2 linked regions of the Duganella dendranthematis genome follow. The protein of the gene in region 1 interacts with the protein of each later gene in a pairwise test. Links are inferred from orthologs where the notes say so. Each region holds a gene or a part of one and is shown on either strand. Other genes may lie near its edges.

Region 1 (7,459 bases):
GACCATGCGCCACGAGGCCAGGTTGTCGAGCGCCGTGCCCCACAGCACGGCCTTCTTGCCGCCCGCGTTCATGGCGATGTTGCCGCCAATGGTGGACGCGTGCGCCGAGGTCGGATCGACCGCGAACACAAAACCGGCCTTCTCGGCCGCTTCGGAGACTTTATTGGTGATGACGCCGGCGCCGGTGTAGATGGTGGCGTACTCTTTGTCCAGGCCCGGCAGCACTTTCATTTCCACCGCGCCGATGTTGAGCAGCTTCTCGGTGTTGATGACGGCCGACATCGGCGTCAGCGGAATCGCGCCGCCGGTGTAGCCGGTGCCGCCGCCGCGCGGGATGATGGTCAGCCCCAGTTCGATACAGCCTTTGACCAGGCCGGCCATTTCTTCTTCGGTGTCCGGCGTCAGCACCACGAACGGATACTCGACACGCCAGTCGGTCGCATCGGTCACGTGGCTGATGCGCTTCATGCCGTCGAAGCAGATGTTGTGCTTGACGGTGTAGCGGCCCAGCACCTTGTAGGTGCGCTTGCGCAGATCGTAGACTTGCTTGAATTCTTCGCCGAAATCGGCTACCGCTTTGCCGGCGGCGCGCAGCAGCTTGGCGACGTTGGCGCTGCGCATGCGCGCGGCTTCGTCGGTCTGGGCTTCGCTGTCGTCGATGGTCAAGCGGCGCTTGTCCACCTCGGCCAGACGGTGGTGCAGCGCATCGATCAGTTCCTGGCGGCGCTTCGGGTTATCCAGCATATCGTCTTGCAGATATGGATTGCGGCGCACCGCCCAGATATCGCCCAGCACCTCGTACAGCATGCGCGCCGAGCGGCCGGTCTGGCGCGCACCGCGCAGCGTATCCAGCAGCGACCACGATTCCTCGCCCAGCAGCCGGATGACGATCTCGCGATCGGAAAACGACGTGTAGTTATAAGGAATTTCCCGGAGGCGGCTAGCCTCTGGACCGTGGGGCGTCTCCGCCAGCAAAGCTTGGATTTGTGCAGGGGCGTTCATTATGCGATTTGGCTCGATGTGACTCGTAAACAGCAACCGGGAGGATCATTCTAGCCTATTGCGGCGCACCACGCGGGAACAGCCTTAGGCGGCCGAGGGACTCTGGGCAGCGTCAAAACCCGGCAAATATTCGAAAAATCCACGCTATGGCGGCAATAAAATGCCTCGACTGCGAATCAAACTGAATCAAATTTATGCATAAGCTTATGCCGCAAGAGGATAACTTGCACCAAATTAGCCCAGCATTTGTCCGATCCGGTGCCACACGCCGTCCGGCACGTACAACAGCAGCGTGGTCATGGTGAGGTAGCGCAGCAGCTTGCCGATCGCCATGTACGCCACGCTGGGCCAGAACGGCAGCCGCAGCCAGCCGGCCAAGGTGCACAGCGGATCGCCGATGCCGGGCAGCCAGGCCAGCAGCATGGTCTTGGCGCCGTAGCGCTCCAGCCAGTGAAACCAGCGGCTTTTACGTTCTTTTGCAAAGCTCTGCTTGGCCTGCCAGCCAATGTAGTAATCGATGGCGCCGCCCAGCGTGTTGCCGACGGTGGCGACCGCGATCACACTCCAGAACAGTTCCGGATTGGCCTTGATGACGGCAAACACTGCCGGCTCCGAGCCCAGCGGCACCAGCGTCGCCGAGACCAGGCTGATGATGAACACCGACGTCAGCCCCACTTCCGGCGCGGCCAGCACGTGCAGCAACCAGGCAATTGCAGATTCGATCATCGGTTTGTTGGGGATACGGGAAAGGTGCCATTATAATGATCCGCACACCGCACGATTGAACAGTCCGGTCCCAGCCCACCCCGCCAGGACCCGCGCCCCTGCTTCACCCGGTCACCCGCCGGATAGTTAGCATTGCAGCCTCCCTCCGAATCACTTTGCTTGCAGACCATGACGACCGACTATCTGAAGAAAATCCTGACCGCCCGCGTCTACGACGTGGCTGATGAAACCCCGCTGGAACTCGCGCCGACCCTGTCGCAGCGTTTCGAGAACCGAATTTACTTCAAGCGCGAGGACATGCAGAGCGTGTTCAGCTTCAAGATTCGCGGCGCCTACAACAAGATGGCCCACTTGAGCGACGCGCAACGCAAGCGCGGCGTAATTTGCGCCTCGGCCGGCAACCACGCCCAGGGCGTGGCGCTGTCGGCCGCCAAGCTCGGCTGCCGCGCGCTGATCGTGATGCCGACCACCACGCCGCAAGTCAAAATCGACGCCGTCAAGACGCGCGGCGGCGGCGACGTCGAGGTGGTGCTGCACGGCGAGTCCTACACCGATGCCTACAACCACGCGCTGACGCTGGAAAAGGAACAGGCGCTGACCTTCGTCCATCCGTTCGATGATCCCGATGTGATCGCCGGCCAGGGCACCATCGGCATGGAAATCCTGCGCCAGCATTCCGGCCCGATCCACGCCATCTTCGTCGCCATCGGCGGCGGCGGACTGATCTCCGGCGTGGCCGCCTACGTCAAGGCGATCCGGCCCGATATCAAGATCATCGGCGTGCAAACCCTCGATTCCGACGCCATGGCGCGCAGCATCAAGGCCGGCGAACGGGTGACGCTGACCGATGTCGGCCTGTTCTCGGACGGCACCGCAGTGCGCCTGGTGGGCGAGGAAACTTTCCGCCTGACCCAGCTCTACGTCGACGACATCATCATCGTCGACACCGACGCCATCAGCGCCGCCATCAAGGACGTGTTCACCGACACCCGCAGCATTCTGGAGCCGGCCGGCGCGCTGGCCATCGCCGGCGCCAAGGCCTATGTCGAGCGCGCCGCGCTGACCAAGGACCCAATCAAGAATGAAACCCTGATCACCATCGCCTGCGGCGCCAACATGAATTTCGACCGGCTGCGCTTCGTTGCCGAGCGCGCCGAACTGGGCGAAGCGCGCGAGGCGCTGTTTGCCGTCACGCTGCCGGAGCAGCGCGGCAGCTTCAAGCGCCTGTGCCAGCTGGTCGGCGCGCGCAACGTCACCGAATTCACCTACCGCATCAGCGACAAGGATGATGCGCATGTGTTCTGCGGCGTGCAAATCGCCGACCGCAACGAATCCGGTGCGCTGGCCCGCCGCTTCGAGGAGCACGGCTTCAAGGCGCTGGACCTGACCCACGACGAGCTGGCCAAGACCCACTTGCGCCACTTGGTCGGCGGCAAGAGTTCGCTGGCCGACAACGAGTTGCTGTACCGCTTCGAGTTTCCGGAACGTCCGGGCGCGCTGATGCGCTTCCTCGACTCGATGGCGCCGAACTGGAATATCTCGCTGTGCCATTACCGCAGCCAAGGCGGCGACGTCGGCCGCATCGTCATCGGCCTGCAGGTGCCGCCGGACGAGATGAGCGATTTCGCCCAGTTCCTGGCGACGCTGGGCTACCGTTATTGGGATGAAAGCGCCAATCCGGTCTACAAGCTGTTCCTCGGCTGACCCCGCAACCTTCAGTGGCGAAATGCGCTTTGCCGCTGAGGGGTCTGACCCCGGACGGGGTCAGACCCCGCCTGGCGTTGGGGTATGCGCACGGTTGAAAACAGCTCCCCCGCAAACTTAATATAATTGCATTTTATTATGCTATGGTGGGGGAGCCATGTCGACCGAAATGCAGTTTTCCAGCAACTACGCTGATCTCAGCAATTCCTCCGGCGTCGACGCCGGCTTCCAGTTCGAGTTTTACTGCCAGCGCTGCAACGACCGCTGGCGCACCCGTTTCGATCCCTACCGCAGCGGCCAGGCCTCCGGCTGGATGCAGAAAGGCGCAGGCCTGTTCGGCGGCCTGCTGGGCAGCGCCAGCAGCGTGCTCAACGGCGTGGCAGAAGCCGGCTGGCACAGCGCCCGCGACGACGCCTTCACCAAGGCCGTGGCCGACGGCAAGGCCCACTTCAACCGCTGCGGCGATTGCCACCGCTACGTGTGCAGCCCGTGCTTCGACACCGCCAACGGCCTGTGCTTCAATTGCGCACCCAACGTCAACGTCGCCATTACCCAGGCCCGCGCCCAGGGCGAAGTCGAGGCCGCGCGCGAAGCCGCCAACGTCGAAGGCCGCACGCGCGGCGCCCAGCGCCCGGTCACGCAGGCGATGCAGCTGGTGTGCACGCAGTGCCATACCGAAACCCATGGCGCCAAGTTTTGCCCCGAGTGCGGCCACAAGACCGCGCAGCAGGTGGCGTGCAGCCATTGCTCGACCATGCTCGAACCCGGCACCAAGTTTTGCACCGAATGCGGCCAGCGGCAGACCTAGCAGCACGCGTAACAACAGCGCGTTACAATGCGGCTTACTCCATCTTGATTCCACGCACCATGACCAATTCCGCCGACCAGTCCCCGCTGGGGAAAACTTCCGCCTACCGCACCGACTACGCGCCGGAGCTGCTGTTCCCGATTCCGCGCCAGGGCAAGCGCGACGAGCTGGGCTTGTCGGGCACCATGCCGTTCTTCGGCGTCGATATCTGGAACGCCTACGAAATCTCGTGGCTGAACCAGCGCGGCAAGCCGCAGGTGGCGATTGCCCGCATCACCTTCCCGTCCGATTCGCCCAACATCATCGAATCGAAATCGTTCAAGCTGTACCTGAACTCGTTCAACCAGACCAAACTGGATAACGTGGCTGCACTGAAAATCCTGCTGCAGCAAGACTTGTCCGATGCGGCCGGCGCCAGCGTGCACGTCACGCTGACCCAGCCGGAAGAATTCGGCATGATCGGCATGGGCGAACTGGACGGCCTGCTGCTGGACCGGCTCGACATCGATGTCGACAATTACAGCCCGTCGCCGGAGTTGCTGAAGGCCGCGCTGGACGAAGAACCGGTGGAAGAAAAACTCGTCTCGCACCTGCTGAAATCGAACTGCCTGGTGACCGGCCAGCCGGACTGGGCCAGCGTACAGATCCACTACAGCGGCCCACAGATCGAACAGGAAAGCCTGCTGAAATACCTGATCGGCTTCCGCGAGCACAACGAATTCCACGAGCAGTGCGTCGAGCGCATCTTTGTCGACATCCTGCGCCAGTGCCAGCCGCAGCAACTGGCCGTGTACGCGCGCTACACCCGTCGCGGCGGGCTGGACATCAATCCCTGGCGCAGCAACTTCAGCACCGCGCAGAAGCCGCCCAACCTGCGCGGCGCCCGCCAGTAATCAGCCAGGCAGCGTGAAATCAGGCGTATGATGTGATCTATAACGCCTGTTGCCACGCTGTTTAATTTGCTCTGGCGCGAAAACGACAAAAAACGGCAAAACGCCTCCGCCTCTGGCGAAAAACCGGCATTTTTCCGGATTTGTAAGCAGAAATAGCGATTCATTACTTTGGTGCATTTTTACCAGTGGATGGCAGGCGCCGTGACGGGCGCAAACGCAACGTCGCGGCAATCGATTTCATGTTACATGGCGCCGAAACCAGCCTATAATTCCGCTCGCATGCCACCCTTGTGCGGTGCAACATTACATTCGTACTATGAATAACCTGAGCAAAATACTCTCTCTGGAGAACGTGCTGCTGGATTTGGAAGTCTCCAGTAAAAAGCGCGCTTTCGAGCAAGCTGGCCTGATCTTTGAAAACAACTGCGGCATCGCCCGCTCTACCGTCTCGGACAATCTGTTCGCGCGGGAGCGGCTCGGCTCGACGGGCCTGGGCCATGGCGTCGCCGTGCCGCATGGCCGCATCAAGGGCATGAAGAGCCTGAAGACGCCGCTGGCCGCCTTCGTGCGCCTGGCCGAGCCGATTCCGTTCGAGTCGCCGGACGGCAAGCCAGTCAACCTGCTGTTCTTCCTGCTGATTCCGGACCATGTGACCCAGCAGCATCTGGAGATCCTGTCCGAGATCGCCGAGATGTTCTCGGACGACGCCTTCCGCGTGGCGCTGAGCACGGACAACGATCCGAAATCGGTCCATTCGCGCATCATCAACTGGCTGCCCAGCCTGCAAGCCGCTGGCTGACGTCGGACAATAGGTTAAACTAAGGACAGTTCAACCTATTCGATAAAGACGCCCCATGCTGCAAACTCCGCTGACGATACAAAGGCTTTACGACGACAATCGCGAGAGTTTGCAGCTCGGCTGGTTCGCCGGTTTTCCTGGCGGCGAGCGCCTGATCTCCGGCGACGTCGCCTCGGCCGCCGACCAGGTTGGCCACTTGAACACCATCCACCCGGGACGCATCCAGGTCTTCGGGCATCAGGAAATCAACTATTACCAGCGGCTGAAGTCGCTGACGCGCGCGCACGTCATCGGCGAGCTGATCGCTGGCGGCCCGCCGGCGCTGATCATCGCCCAAGGGCTGGAAACGCCGCCCGATATTCTTGCCATCTGCGACGAGAAAAACATCCCGCTGTTCTCGACGCCACTGCCGGCGGCGCAGGTGATCGACTTCCTGCGCGTGTACCTGTCCAAGAAGCTGGCGCAGCGCATCATCATGCATGGCGTGTTCATGGACGTGCTGGGCGTGGGCGTGCTGATCACCGGCGACTCCGGCCTCGGCAAGAGCGAGTTGGGCCTGGAGCTGATTTCGCGTTCGCACGGGCTGGTGGCCGATGATGCGGTCGAGTTCTCGCGCATCGCACCAAACATGATCGAAGGCCGCTGCCCAGCGCTGCTGCAGAATCTGCTGGAAGTGCGCGGGCTGGGCCTGCTGGACATCAAGGCCATCTTCGGCGAGACGGCGGTGCGCCGCAAGATGCGGCTGAAGCTGATCGTGCACCTGGTGCGCCGTGGCGCGGCCGACGAGGAAGTCGAACGCCTGCCTTTCCAGTTCCCGACCGAAGACGTGCTGGGCTTGCCGATACGCAAGGTGGTGATCCCGGTGGCTGCCGGCCGAAACATCGCGGTGCTGCTGGAGGCCGCCGTGCGCAACACCATCCTACAACTACGCGGTATCGATACGCTGCAAGAATTCATGGAACGCCAGAGACAGGCGATGAGTGGCGACTAAGGAGATGCGCCTTGCAAGGCGCATCCGTTTCGCAGGCGCGGGGCGATGCCCCACGAAGTCCCTGCTGCACCGCCAGAGACAGGCGATGAGTGGCGACTAAGGAGATGCGCCTTGCAAAGCGCATCCGTTTCGCAGGCGCGGGGCGATGCCCCACGAAGTCCCTGCTGCACCGCCAGAGACAGGCAATGAGCGGCGACTAGCCTGCGATGGTATCATCGGGGACTATGCGCATCGTCCTCATTACTGGTATCTCCGGTTCCGGCAAATCCGTGGCCCTCAACGTCCTGGAAGACACAGGACACTATTGCGTCGACAACCTGCCGCCCGCCCTGCTGTCCCAGCTGGTCAAGACCCTGACCGAAGAGGGCTTGCAGGCGCTGGCCGTGGCGGTAGACGCGCGCAGTGCCGAGTCACTGGCCTCGCTGCCGGGTGATGTACAGCGCCTGCGCGAGGACGGCCACGACGTCAAGGTCATGTTCCTGACCGCCAACACCCACTCGCTGGTGGCGCGCTTTTCCGAAACGCGCCGTAGCCAT
Region 2 (8,240 bases), 1.5 Mb from region 1 along the record:
ATCGACAGCGCCAGCGGCGCCTTGATCGGCACCACCAGCTACCACGACATCGTGCCGGCCATCGGCCGCACCGAAATCGGCTACACTTGGTACGCCACGCGCTGGCAGCGCACCCACGTCAACACCACCTGCAAGCTGCTGCTGATGACGCACGCCTTCGAGACCTTAGGCGCGGCGCTGGTGGGGCTGCGCACCGACAATTTCAACCACGCCTCGCAAGCGGCCATCGAGCGCCTCGGCGCCAGGAAGGACGGCGTGCTGCGCCACCACGCGCTGCGCCGCGACGGCACCGTGCGCGACACCGTGATGTACAGCATCGCGGCCGGCGAGTGGCCGGAGATCAAGGCCCATCTGCGCGACAAGCTGGCGCGCCACGGAGTGCGCTGAGATGCTGATCGATTTCTTCTTCACGCTGAAAGACGCCAAGATCCCGGTCACGATCAAGGAGTTTTTGACGCTGCTGGAAGCCATGCAACAGCGCGTGATCAGCAACTCGCTGGACGATTTCTACTACCTGGCGCGCCTGACGCTGGTCAAGGACGAGGCCCACTTCGACAAGTTCGACCGCGCCTTTGGCCTGTATTTCAAGGGCATCAGCGCGACCTTCGACCAGCAGGGCAATGTGCCGCTGGACTGGCTGGTACAGCGCATGAAGCGCGAGCTGACACCGGAGCAGATCGCCGCGCTGGAGAAATTCGGCTACGACAAACTGATGGACCGCCTGAAGGAGCTGCTGGACGAGCAGAAGGCGCGCCACGAGGGGGGCAACAAGTGGATCGGCACCGGCGGCACTTCGCCGTTCGGCCATGGCGGCACCAATCCCGAGGGCGTGCGCATCGGCGGCAAGGGCGGCAACCGCACCGCAGTCAAGGTGTGGGAGGCGCGCAGCTACCAGGATTACGACGGCGAGCGCGAGATCGGCACCCGCAACATCAAGGTGGCGCTGCGCCGGCTGCGCAAGTTTGCGCGCCAGGGCGCGGCCGAGGAACTGGCGCTGGACGCCACCATCCGCGCCACCGCCAGCAACGCCGGCTACCTCGATATCAAGATGCAGCCGGAGCGCAAGAACAATATCAAGGTGCTGATGCTGTTCGACGTCGGCGGCACCATGGACGACCATATCGAGCGCACCGAGGAACTGTTTTCGGCCGCCAAGTCGGAGTTCAAGAACATGGAGTTCTTCTACTTCCACAACTGCGTCTACGACTATGTGTGGAAGAACAACCGGCGCCGCCATTCGGAGCGCTTCCCGACCTGGGACATCCTGCGCAAATACCCGCCCGACACCAAGCTGATCTTCGTCGGCGACGCCACCATGAGTCCGTACGAGATCCTGCAGCCGGGCGGCTCGGTCGAGTACAACAACGAGGAAGCCGGCAGCGCCTGGCTGGCGCGCTTCACGGCAGCGTTCCCGAAATTCGTCTGGCTCAATCCGGAACCGGACACCATCTGGCAGTACCGCCAGTCGATCGACATCATCCGCCAGCTGATGAACAACCGCATGTTCCCGCTGACCATGAACGGCCTGGAGCAGGCAATGCGCACGCTCAGCAAATAAGTATTTAACAAAAAGAAACTATGTTAAATATATTGAAATCCGTGAAACAAATTGCTACAAATCTTAAGTTGTAGCACAAGCGTGCAGCTCTTAGCCTGACGGGCTATGTCCATACTGCTTTCTTTTCGTCGTCTGAGCGCGCGCCTGCGCGCCGCCAGCCCGCGCAGCATCGCTGCGGCGGCCACCTTGCTGCTGGCCGGGTTTTTCCTGCTCGATCTGGGCAGCGGCCCGACCATCTCCTTCGGGCTGTTTTATACGCTGTCGGTGGTGCTGGTGGCGTGGCGGCTGGGGCGCGCCGCCACTGTGCTGGCCGTGCTGGCCGCCAGCGCCGCCCGCGTCGCCGATTTCTACCTGAACCGCCATCACGACGGCGCCCTGATGCTGGTCTACGATCTGCTGCAAAGCGCGGCCGGCTACGGGCTGGCGGCGCTGCTGGCCTGGCAGGGCCGCCAGCTGTTCGAGCGCACCGCGCGCCACGCCCGCCATTTCCAGCACCAGGCGCGCCGCGAACGGCGTCAGCGCCGGCTGGAGGCCACCATCCGCCGCGCGGTGCTGGCCGATGTGCCGGCCATCATCGCGCTGACCAATGCCGGCGGCGAAGACGGCGCCTTCGACCAGAATGTGATGGACGCGGTACGCCAGGCCGCGCTGACCACCACCTTCAGCCAGGGCATCATCGATGGCGCCGCGTTGCGCGACGTCTGGAATGGCGGCCAGACCGTGGTGCCGATCGAGTTCTGGGTGTCCGAACGCAATGGCCAAGTGGCCGCCTATATGATGGTGCTGGGCGTGGACGGCAACAAGGGACCGGAGCGCGAACTGCATGCGCTGGCGGTGGCGCCGCCCTTCCGCAACACCGGCCTGGGGTCGGCGATGGTGAATTTCTTCTGCCTGCGCTACCAGCAGCGGCGCCTGGTGATCGCCACCAAGTCCGACTCGCAGATGATGCAGATGCTGGTGCGGCGTAACTTTCAGCAGCTCACCAGCGACAAGGGCTATGACATCATGGTGCGCGACTAGCGCCTACGGCAGCTGCAGGCGGTAGCCGACCGCCGTTTCCGTCAGCAGGTAGCGCGGCTGGGTGGGGTCGGCTTCCAGCTTGTGGCGCAGGTGGCCCATGTAGATCCGCAAATAATGGCCGTTCTCCGACTGCGACGGCCCCCACACGGCGCGCAGCAGTTGCGGGTTGGTCATCACGCGGCCGGCGTTGGCCACCAGCACCGCCAGCAGCCGGTATTCGGTCGGCGTCAGGTGCACGTGGGCGCCGCCGCGCGTCACGCGCCGGTTCTGCAAATCCACCGCGACGTCGCCAAACTGCACCAGCCCGCTCTGATCGGCGGCCGGCTGGCGCTGCCGCCGCAGGGTGGCGCGCACCCGCGCCAGCAGTTCGCCGACGCCGAACGGTTTGCTCAGGTAGTCGTCGGCGCCGGCGTCCAGCGCGCGGATCTTGTCGGCTTCGTTGACGCGCGCCGACAGCACGATCACCGGCACGCTCGACCATTTGCGCAGGTCGGTGACGAAGTCGATGCCGTCGCCATCCGGCAGGCCGAGATCGAGCACGATCAGGTCCGGTTTGCGGGTGCCGGCGTCGATCAGGCCGCGTTGCAGGCCGCCCGCTTCGAAAACCTGCCAGCCCTCCTCTTCCAGCGCGGCGCGCACGAAGCGGCGGATTTGCGGTTCGTCTTCGACCAGCAAGGCGGTCGGTGCGGTGTCAGTCATGGACTTCCTCGTCCGGCATGGCCGGTGGTGTGCCGAGTGGCAGGGTAAAGGTAAAGGCGGCGCCGCCCAGCGCGCCACGGCCGGCGCTAATGCGGCCGCCGTGCGCTTCGACGATGGCGCGGCAGATCGCCAGCCCGAGGCCGACGCCCGGCTTGGCCGATTCGCGTTCGCCACGGGTGAATTTTTCAAACAGCGCTTCTTCGCGGCCGGCCGGCAGGCCGGGGCCGTCGTCGTGCACGGTGACGTCGAGCCAGGCGCCGTGCAGCGCGGCGGCGATTTCGATATGGGCGCCGGGCGGCGTGTATTTGGCGGCGTTTTCCAGCAGGTTGACCAGCACCCGTTCGATCAGCACGGCGTCATAGCGCAGCAGCGGCAGCGCGGGCGCCAGCCTGGTGCTGACCTGGTGCCCTTTAAGGGCGCTGCCGGCGGCGCGCAGCGCGCTGCCGACCACTTCTTCCAGCGGTTGCCATTGCAGGTTGAAGTGCACTTCGCCGCTCTGGATGCGTGCCATGTCCAGCAGGTTGGCCACCATGGTGCTCATGCGCAGCGCTTCGTCGTGCAGCGCGCGCGCGGTGTCCTGCTGGGCGTCGCTCAGCGCCGGGCGTGAGCCGGTCAGCGCTTCCGACAGGCCGACCAGTGAGGTCAAGGGCGTGCGCAGGTCGTGCGACAGCGCCGCCAGCAGCGAGTTGCGCAGCCGCTCGGTTTCCATGCTGACCAGCGCGCCCTGGGCCACTTCGATGTAGTGCACCCGCTCCAGCGCGATGGCGGCCAGCGCGGCGAAGGTGTCCAGCTGTTGCCGCTGCTCGGGAATCAGCATCCAGCGTCGCTGCTGCGGTTCGATCGCCAGCACGCCGCGGGTACGCATCGGCGCCACCAGCGGCAGGTAGAAGATGCGGCTGGCCGGCAAGGTGTCGGTGCCGAGGCCGGCCGGTTCGGCGCGGTCATAGGCCCATTGGGCGATGCCGGTGTCGAGCACCGACAGGTGGGCGCCGCTGTGGCCATGGCGGTGACTGCTGCCGGCGCCGGCGTCCGGCAGGGCCGCCGGGTTGGCGTGCTCCGGCGGCGGTAGTTGCAGCCGGCCGGCGTCGTCCGGCAACAGCAGCGTGGCGCGCGCGCGGAATGCTTGCTGGATCACGCGCCGGGTGGTGTCGTAGATTTGTTCGGTTTGCAGGGCGCCGGACAGTTCGCGGGCGAATTCGTACAGCGCCCGCGCCCGCCGTTCGCGCTGCGCCGCGACGCGCGCCTGGAAGCGCAGGTCGGCAGTCAGGTGGCCGGTGATCAGGCCCACCGCCAGCATGACGATGAAGGTGATCAGGTATTGAAAGTCGGTCACGGCCAGCGTGAAGCGCGGCGGCACGAAGAAGAAGTCGAAGCAGGCTACGCTGACGCAAGTCGCCAGCACCGACGGTCCGCGCCCGAAGCGCACTGCCACCAGCACCACCACAAGCAGGAACAGCATGGCGATGTTGGCCAGGTCCAGCCAGGCCAGCAGCGGTGTGGTGATCAGCGCGGTGGCGACGCTGGCCGCCGCCGCCACGCCATAGCCGATGACGCGCCGGCGCTGGAGCGCGCCGGCGGCAGCGTCGTCGCCCTGTCCGGCCGCGTTGCCAGTCATCCCGCCCGCTGCCCCGACAGCGCCATCACTGGCTGCCGCGCCGCCGTTCATGGCGGCGCCGGCCGTTCCGCCGTTGGCGCTGTCGGCGCTAGCTGCGTTGCCGCCGCTGGCGCTGCCGACGTTGCCGCCCCAGCCGCCGCCGGCGTCACCGCCCCAGCCGCCCGGCGCATCGTACGGGTCGGCGTCGGCATGGCTGCTGCGCGCCGGCGCCGGCTGGTTGCGCGGGACGCCGATTTCGATCAGGTCGAGGTCGGGCGCCAGTTGCGCCAGCCGCTTCAGCGGCGCCGTGCGCCACGGCCACGGCCAGCTTCGCTGCATCCTTCCCAGCACCAGCTTGGACAGGTTGTGACTGCGCGCGTAGTCGAGCGCGGCCGCCGCCAGATCGGCGCCGGACAGCACGGCGGTGGTCGCGCCCAGGTCTTCGGCCAGCTTCAGCGTCTTCAGGATCTGTTCGCGCTGCGCCGCCGGCAGCCGTTGCAGGGCCGGCGTTTCGACGTACACGGCGTGCCAGCCGGTGCCCAGCTGGCCGGCCAGCCGCGCCGTGCTGCGCACCGTGTGTTCGCCGCCCGGACCGGGGCCGACGCAGGCTAGCAGCGCGGCGCCGGTCTTCCAGATGTCGGCGATCGATTTTTCCACGCGGTAGGCGCGCACGTCGTCTTCGATGCGGTCGGCGGTGCGCCGCAAGGCCAGTTCGCGCAGCGCGATCAGGTTGCCCTTGCGGAAGAAGTTCTTGGAGGCGCGCTCGGCCTGGGCGGCCTGGTAGACCTTGCCGCTTTGCAGGCGCGCCAGCAGTTCGTCGGCCGGCACATCGACCAGCACCACTTCGTCGGCCTGGTCGAACACGGTGTCCGGCACGGTTTCGCCGACCCGCACGCCGGTGATGCCGCCGACCACGTCGTTCAGGCTTTCCAGGTGCTGGACGTTGACGGTGGTGAGCACGTCGATGCCAGCGTCCAGCAGTTCTTCGATGTCTTGCCAGCGCTTTGGATGGCGTGAGCCGGGCGCGTTGCTGTGCGCCAGTTCGTCCATCAGGATCAGCGGCGGCTGCGCGGCCAGGGCGCCGTCGAGGTCGAATTCGGCGAGCTGCTTGCCGCGGTAGGCCACCTGGCGCGGCGGCAGCAGCGGCAGCCCGGCCAGCATGGCGGCAGTGTCGGCGCGGCCGTGGGTTTCCACCACGCCGACCAGCACCGGCTGGCCGTCGGCCTGCAGTTTGCGGGCGGCCGCCAGCATGGCGTAGGTCTTGCCGACGCCGGCCGAGGCGCCGAAGTAGATGCGCAGCCTGCCGCGCGCGGCGCGGCGCTCCTGCGCCTGCACCTGCGCCAGCAGCGCATCGGGATCGGGTCGTATGGAGTCGGTGGGGAACATGGCCATGCGCGGATTGTACCTCTTGGCTTAGCCGCGCGCCGGGACGTGGCTGGTGGCCGCCGCCTGGTCCAGCGCAAGGTTCAGCGCCAGCACGTTGACGCGCGCTTCGCCGAAGAAGCCGAACCACTGGCGCTGCTGTTCGCGGGCGATCAGCGCCAGCACCTGCTCGCTGCTGATGCGGCGCGCGGCGGCGATGCGGCCGGCCTGGTAGCGGGCGGCGGCCAGGCTGATCTCGGGATCGAGACCGCTGGCCGAGGCGGTCACCAGGTCGACCGGGATCGCGGCCGTGTTGCTGATGCCAACGGCGGCGTCGGCCGCGTGCAGCGCGTCGATGCGGCCTTTGACGGCGTCGATCAGGGCCGGGTTGGTCGGCCCCTGGTTGGCGCCGCCCGAGCCGGCCGCGTTGTTCGGCATCGGCGCGGTGGCCGACGGCCGGCTCCAGAAGTATTGCGGCGAGGTGAAGGCCTGGCCGATCAGCGACGAGCCGACGGTTTTGCCGTTGACGGTCACCAGGCTGCCGTTGGCCTGGTCGGCAAACGCGGCCTGGCCGATGCCGGTCACGGCCAGCGGATAGATGACGCCGCAGACCAGGGTCAGCGCGACGAAGATGGTGAGGGCGGGACGAAGTGGCGATGTCATGGTAAAACTCCTATGTAGCGTCATTCCCGCGCAGGCGGGAATCCATGCTGAATACGGGTCCCGCCTGCGCGGGAAGCCACGTCGCCCAGTGGGCGACTTGACGGGTTAGACGAGGTTGAGGGCGGTCAGCACCAGGTCGATGACCTTGATGCCGATGAACGGCAGGATGATGCCGCCGACGCCGTACAGCAGCAGGTTGCGGCGCAGCAGCGCCACGGCGCCGATGGCCCGGTATGGCACGCCCTTCAGCGCCAGCGGGATCAAGACCATGATGATCAGCGCATTAAAAATCACCGCCGACATGATGGCCGAGGCCGGGCTGGCCAGGTGCATGATGTCGAGCGCCTTCAGCTGCGGGTAGGTGCCGACGAACGCCGCCGGGATGATGGCGAAGTATTTGGCGATGTCGTTGGAGATCGAGAACGTGGTCAGCGAGCCGCGCGTCATCAGCATCTGCTTGCCGATTTCGACGATTTCCAGCAGCTTGGTCGGGTTCGAATCGAGATCGACCATGTTGCCGGCTTCCTTGGCCGCCTGGGTGCCGGAGTTCATCGCCACCGCGACGTCGGCCTGGGCCAGCGCCGGGGCGTCGTTGGTGCCGTCGCCGGTCATGGCCACCAGCCGGCCTTCGGCCTGGTAGCTGCGGATCAGCTTGAGCTTGTCTTCGGGCGTGGCTTCGGCCAGGAAGTCGTCAACGCCCGCTTCGGCGGCGATCGCGGCGGCGGTCAACTTGTTGTCGCCGGTGATCATCACAGTCTTGATGCCCATGCGGCGCAGTTCGGCAAAGCGCTCCTTGATGCCGCCCTTGACGATGTCCTTCAGTTCGACCACGCCCATCACGCGCTCGCCGTCGACCACCACCAGCGGCGTGCTGCCGCGGCGCGAGATGTCGTCAACGCTGCGCGCCACTTCGCCCGGATACTTCTGGCCCAGCGCTTCGACGTACTGGCGCACGGTATCGGCCGCGCCCTTGCGGATCGCGCGCGGGCCGATGTCGATGCCGGACATGCGGGTCTGCGCGGTGAACGGCACGAAGGTCGCGTTCAGGGTCGCCATTTCGCGTTCGCGGATGTTGAACTTCTGCTTGGCCAGCACCACGATGCTGCGCCCTTCCGGCGTTTCGTCGGCCAGCGACGCCAGCTGGGCGACGTCGGCCAGCTGTTGTTCGGTCACGCCCGGCGCCGGCATGAAGGCCGAGGCCTGGCGGTTACCCAGCGTGATGGTGCCGGTTTTGTCGAGCAGCAGCACATCGACGTCGCCGGCCGCTTCCACCGCGCGGCCCGAGGTGGCGATCACATTGGCTTGCATCATGCGGCTCATGCCGGCCACGCCGATGGCGCTCAG

What was found.
Region 2: the proteins of HH213_RS13655 (region 1) and HH213_RS06875 interact in binary tests that used the Escherichia coli proteins (3 or more experiments, as listed by UniProt). The link is inferred for Duganella dendranthematis from one-to-one orthologs.

The regions. Positions count from the first base shown.
Region 1 is NZ_CP051684.1:2,984,221-2,991,679, reverse strand. Bases 4,401-7,190 are described here. They hold HH213_RS13655 (PTS sugar transporter subunit IIA), read left to right. Parts: upstream 4,401-5,449; coding sequence 5,450-5,932; downstream 5,933-7,190. Other genes in these bases: rapZ (RNase adapter RapZ), read left to right, coding at 7,148-7,190; hprK (HPr(Ser) kinase/phosphatase), read left to right, coding at 5,988-6,923; queF (NADPH-dependent 7-cyano-7-deazaguanine reductase QueF), read left to right, coding at 4,401-5,133. Outside these bases: HH213_RS13680 (DUF3683 domain-containing protein), read right to left, coding at 1-1,002; HH213_RS13675 (YqaA family protein), read right to left, coding at 1,237-1,728; ilvA (threonine ammonia-lyase, biosynthetic), read left to right, coding at 1,897-3,432; HH213_RS13665 (zinc ribbon domain-containing protein), read left to right, coding at 3,590-4,240; more of queF, read left to right, coding at 4,300-4,400; more of rapZ, read left to right, coding at 7,191-7,459. UniProt on the Escherichia coli protein: Seems to have a role in regulating nitrogen assimilation.
Region 2 is NZ_CP051684.1:1,474,122-1,482,361, forward strand. What follows is about bases 3,070-6,640. They hold HH213_RS06875 (DUF4118 domain-containing protein), read right to left. Parts: upstream 6,258-6,640; coding sequence 3,270-6,257; downstream 3,070-3,269. Other genes in these bases: kdpE (two-component system response regulator KdpE), read right to left, coding at 3,070-3,277; kdpC (potassium-transporting ATPase subunit KdpC), read right to left, coding at 6,285-6,640. Also shown: HH213_RS06855 (GNAT family N-acetyltransferase), read left to right, coding at 1-387; HH213_RS06860 (vWA domain-containing protein), read left to right, coding at 389-1,558; HH213_RS06865 (GNAT family N-acetyltransferase), read left to right, coding at 1,664-2,578; more of kdpE, read right to left, coding at 2,582-3,069; more of kdpC, read right to left, coding at 6,641-6,896; potassium-transporting ATPase subunit KdpB, read right to left, coding at 7,002-8,240. UniProt on the Escherichia coli protein: Member of the two-component regulatory system KdpD/KdpE involved in the regulation of the kdp operon. KdpD may function as a membrane-associated protein kinase that phosphorylates KdpE in response to environmental signals.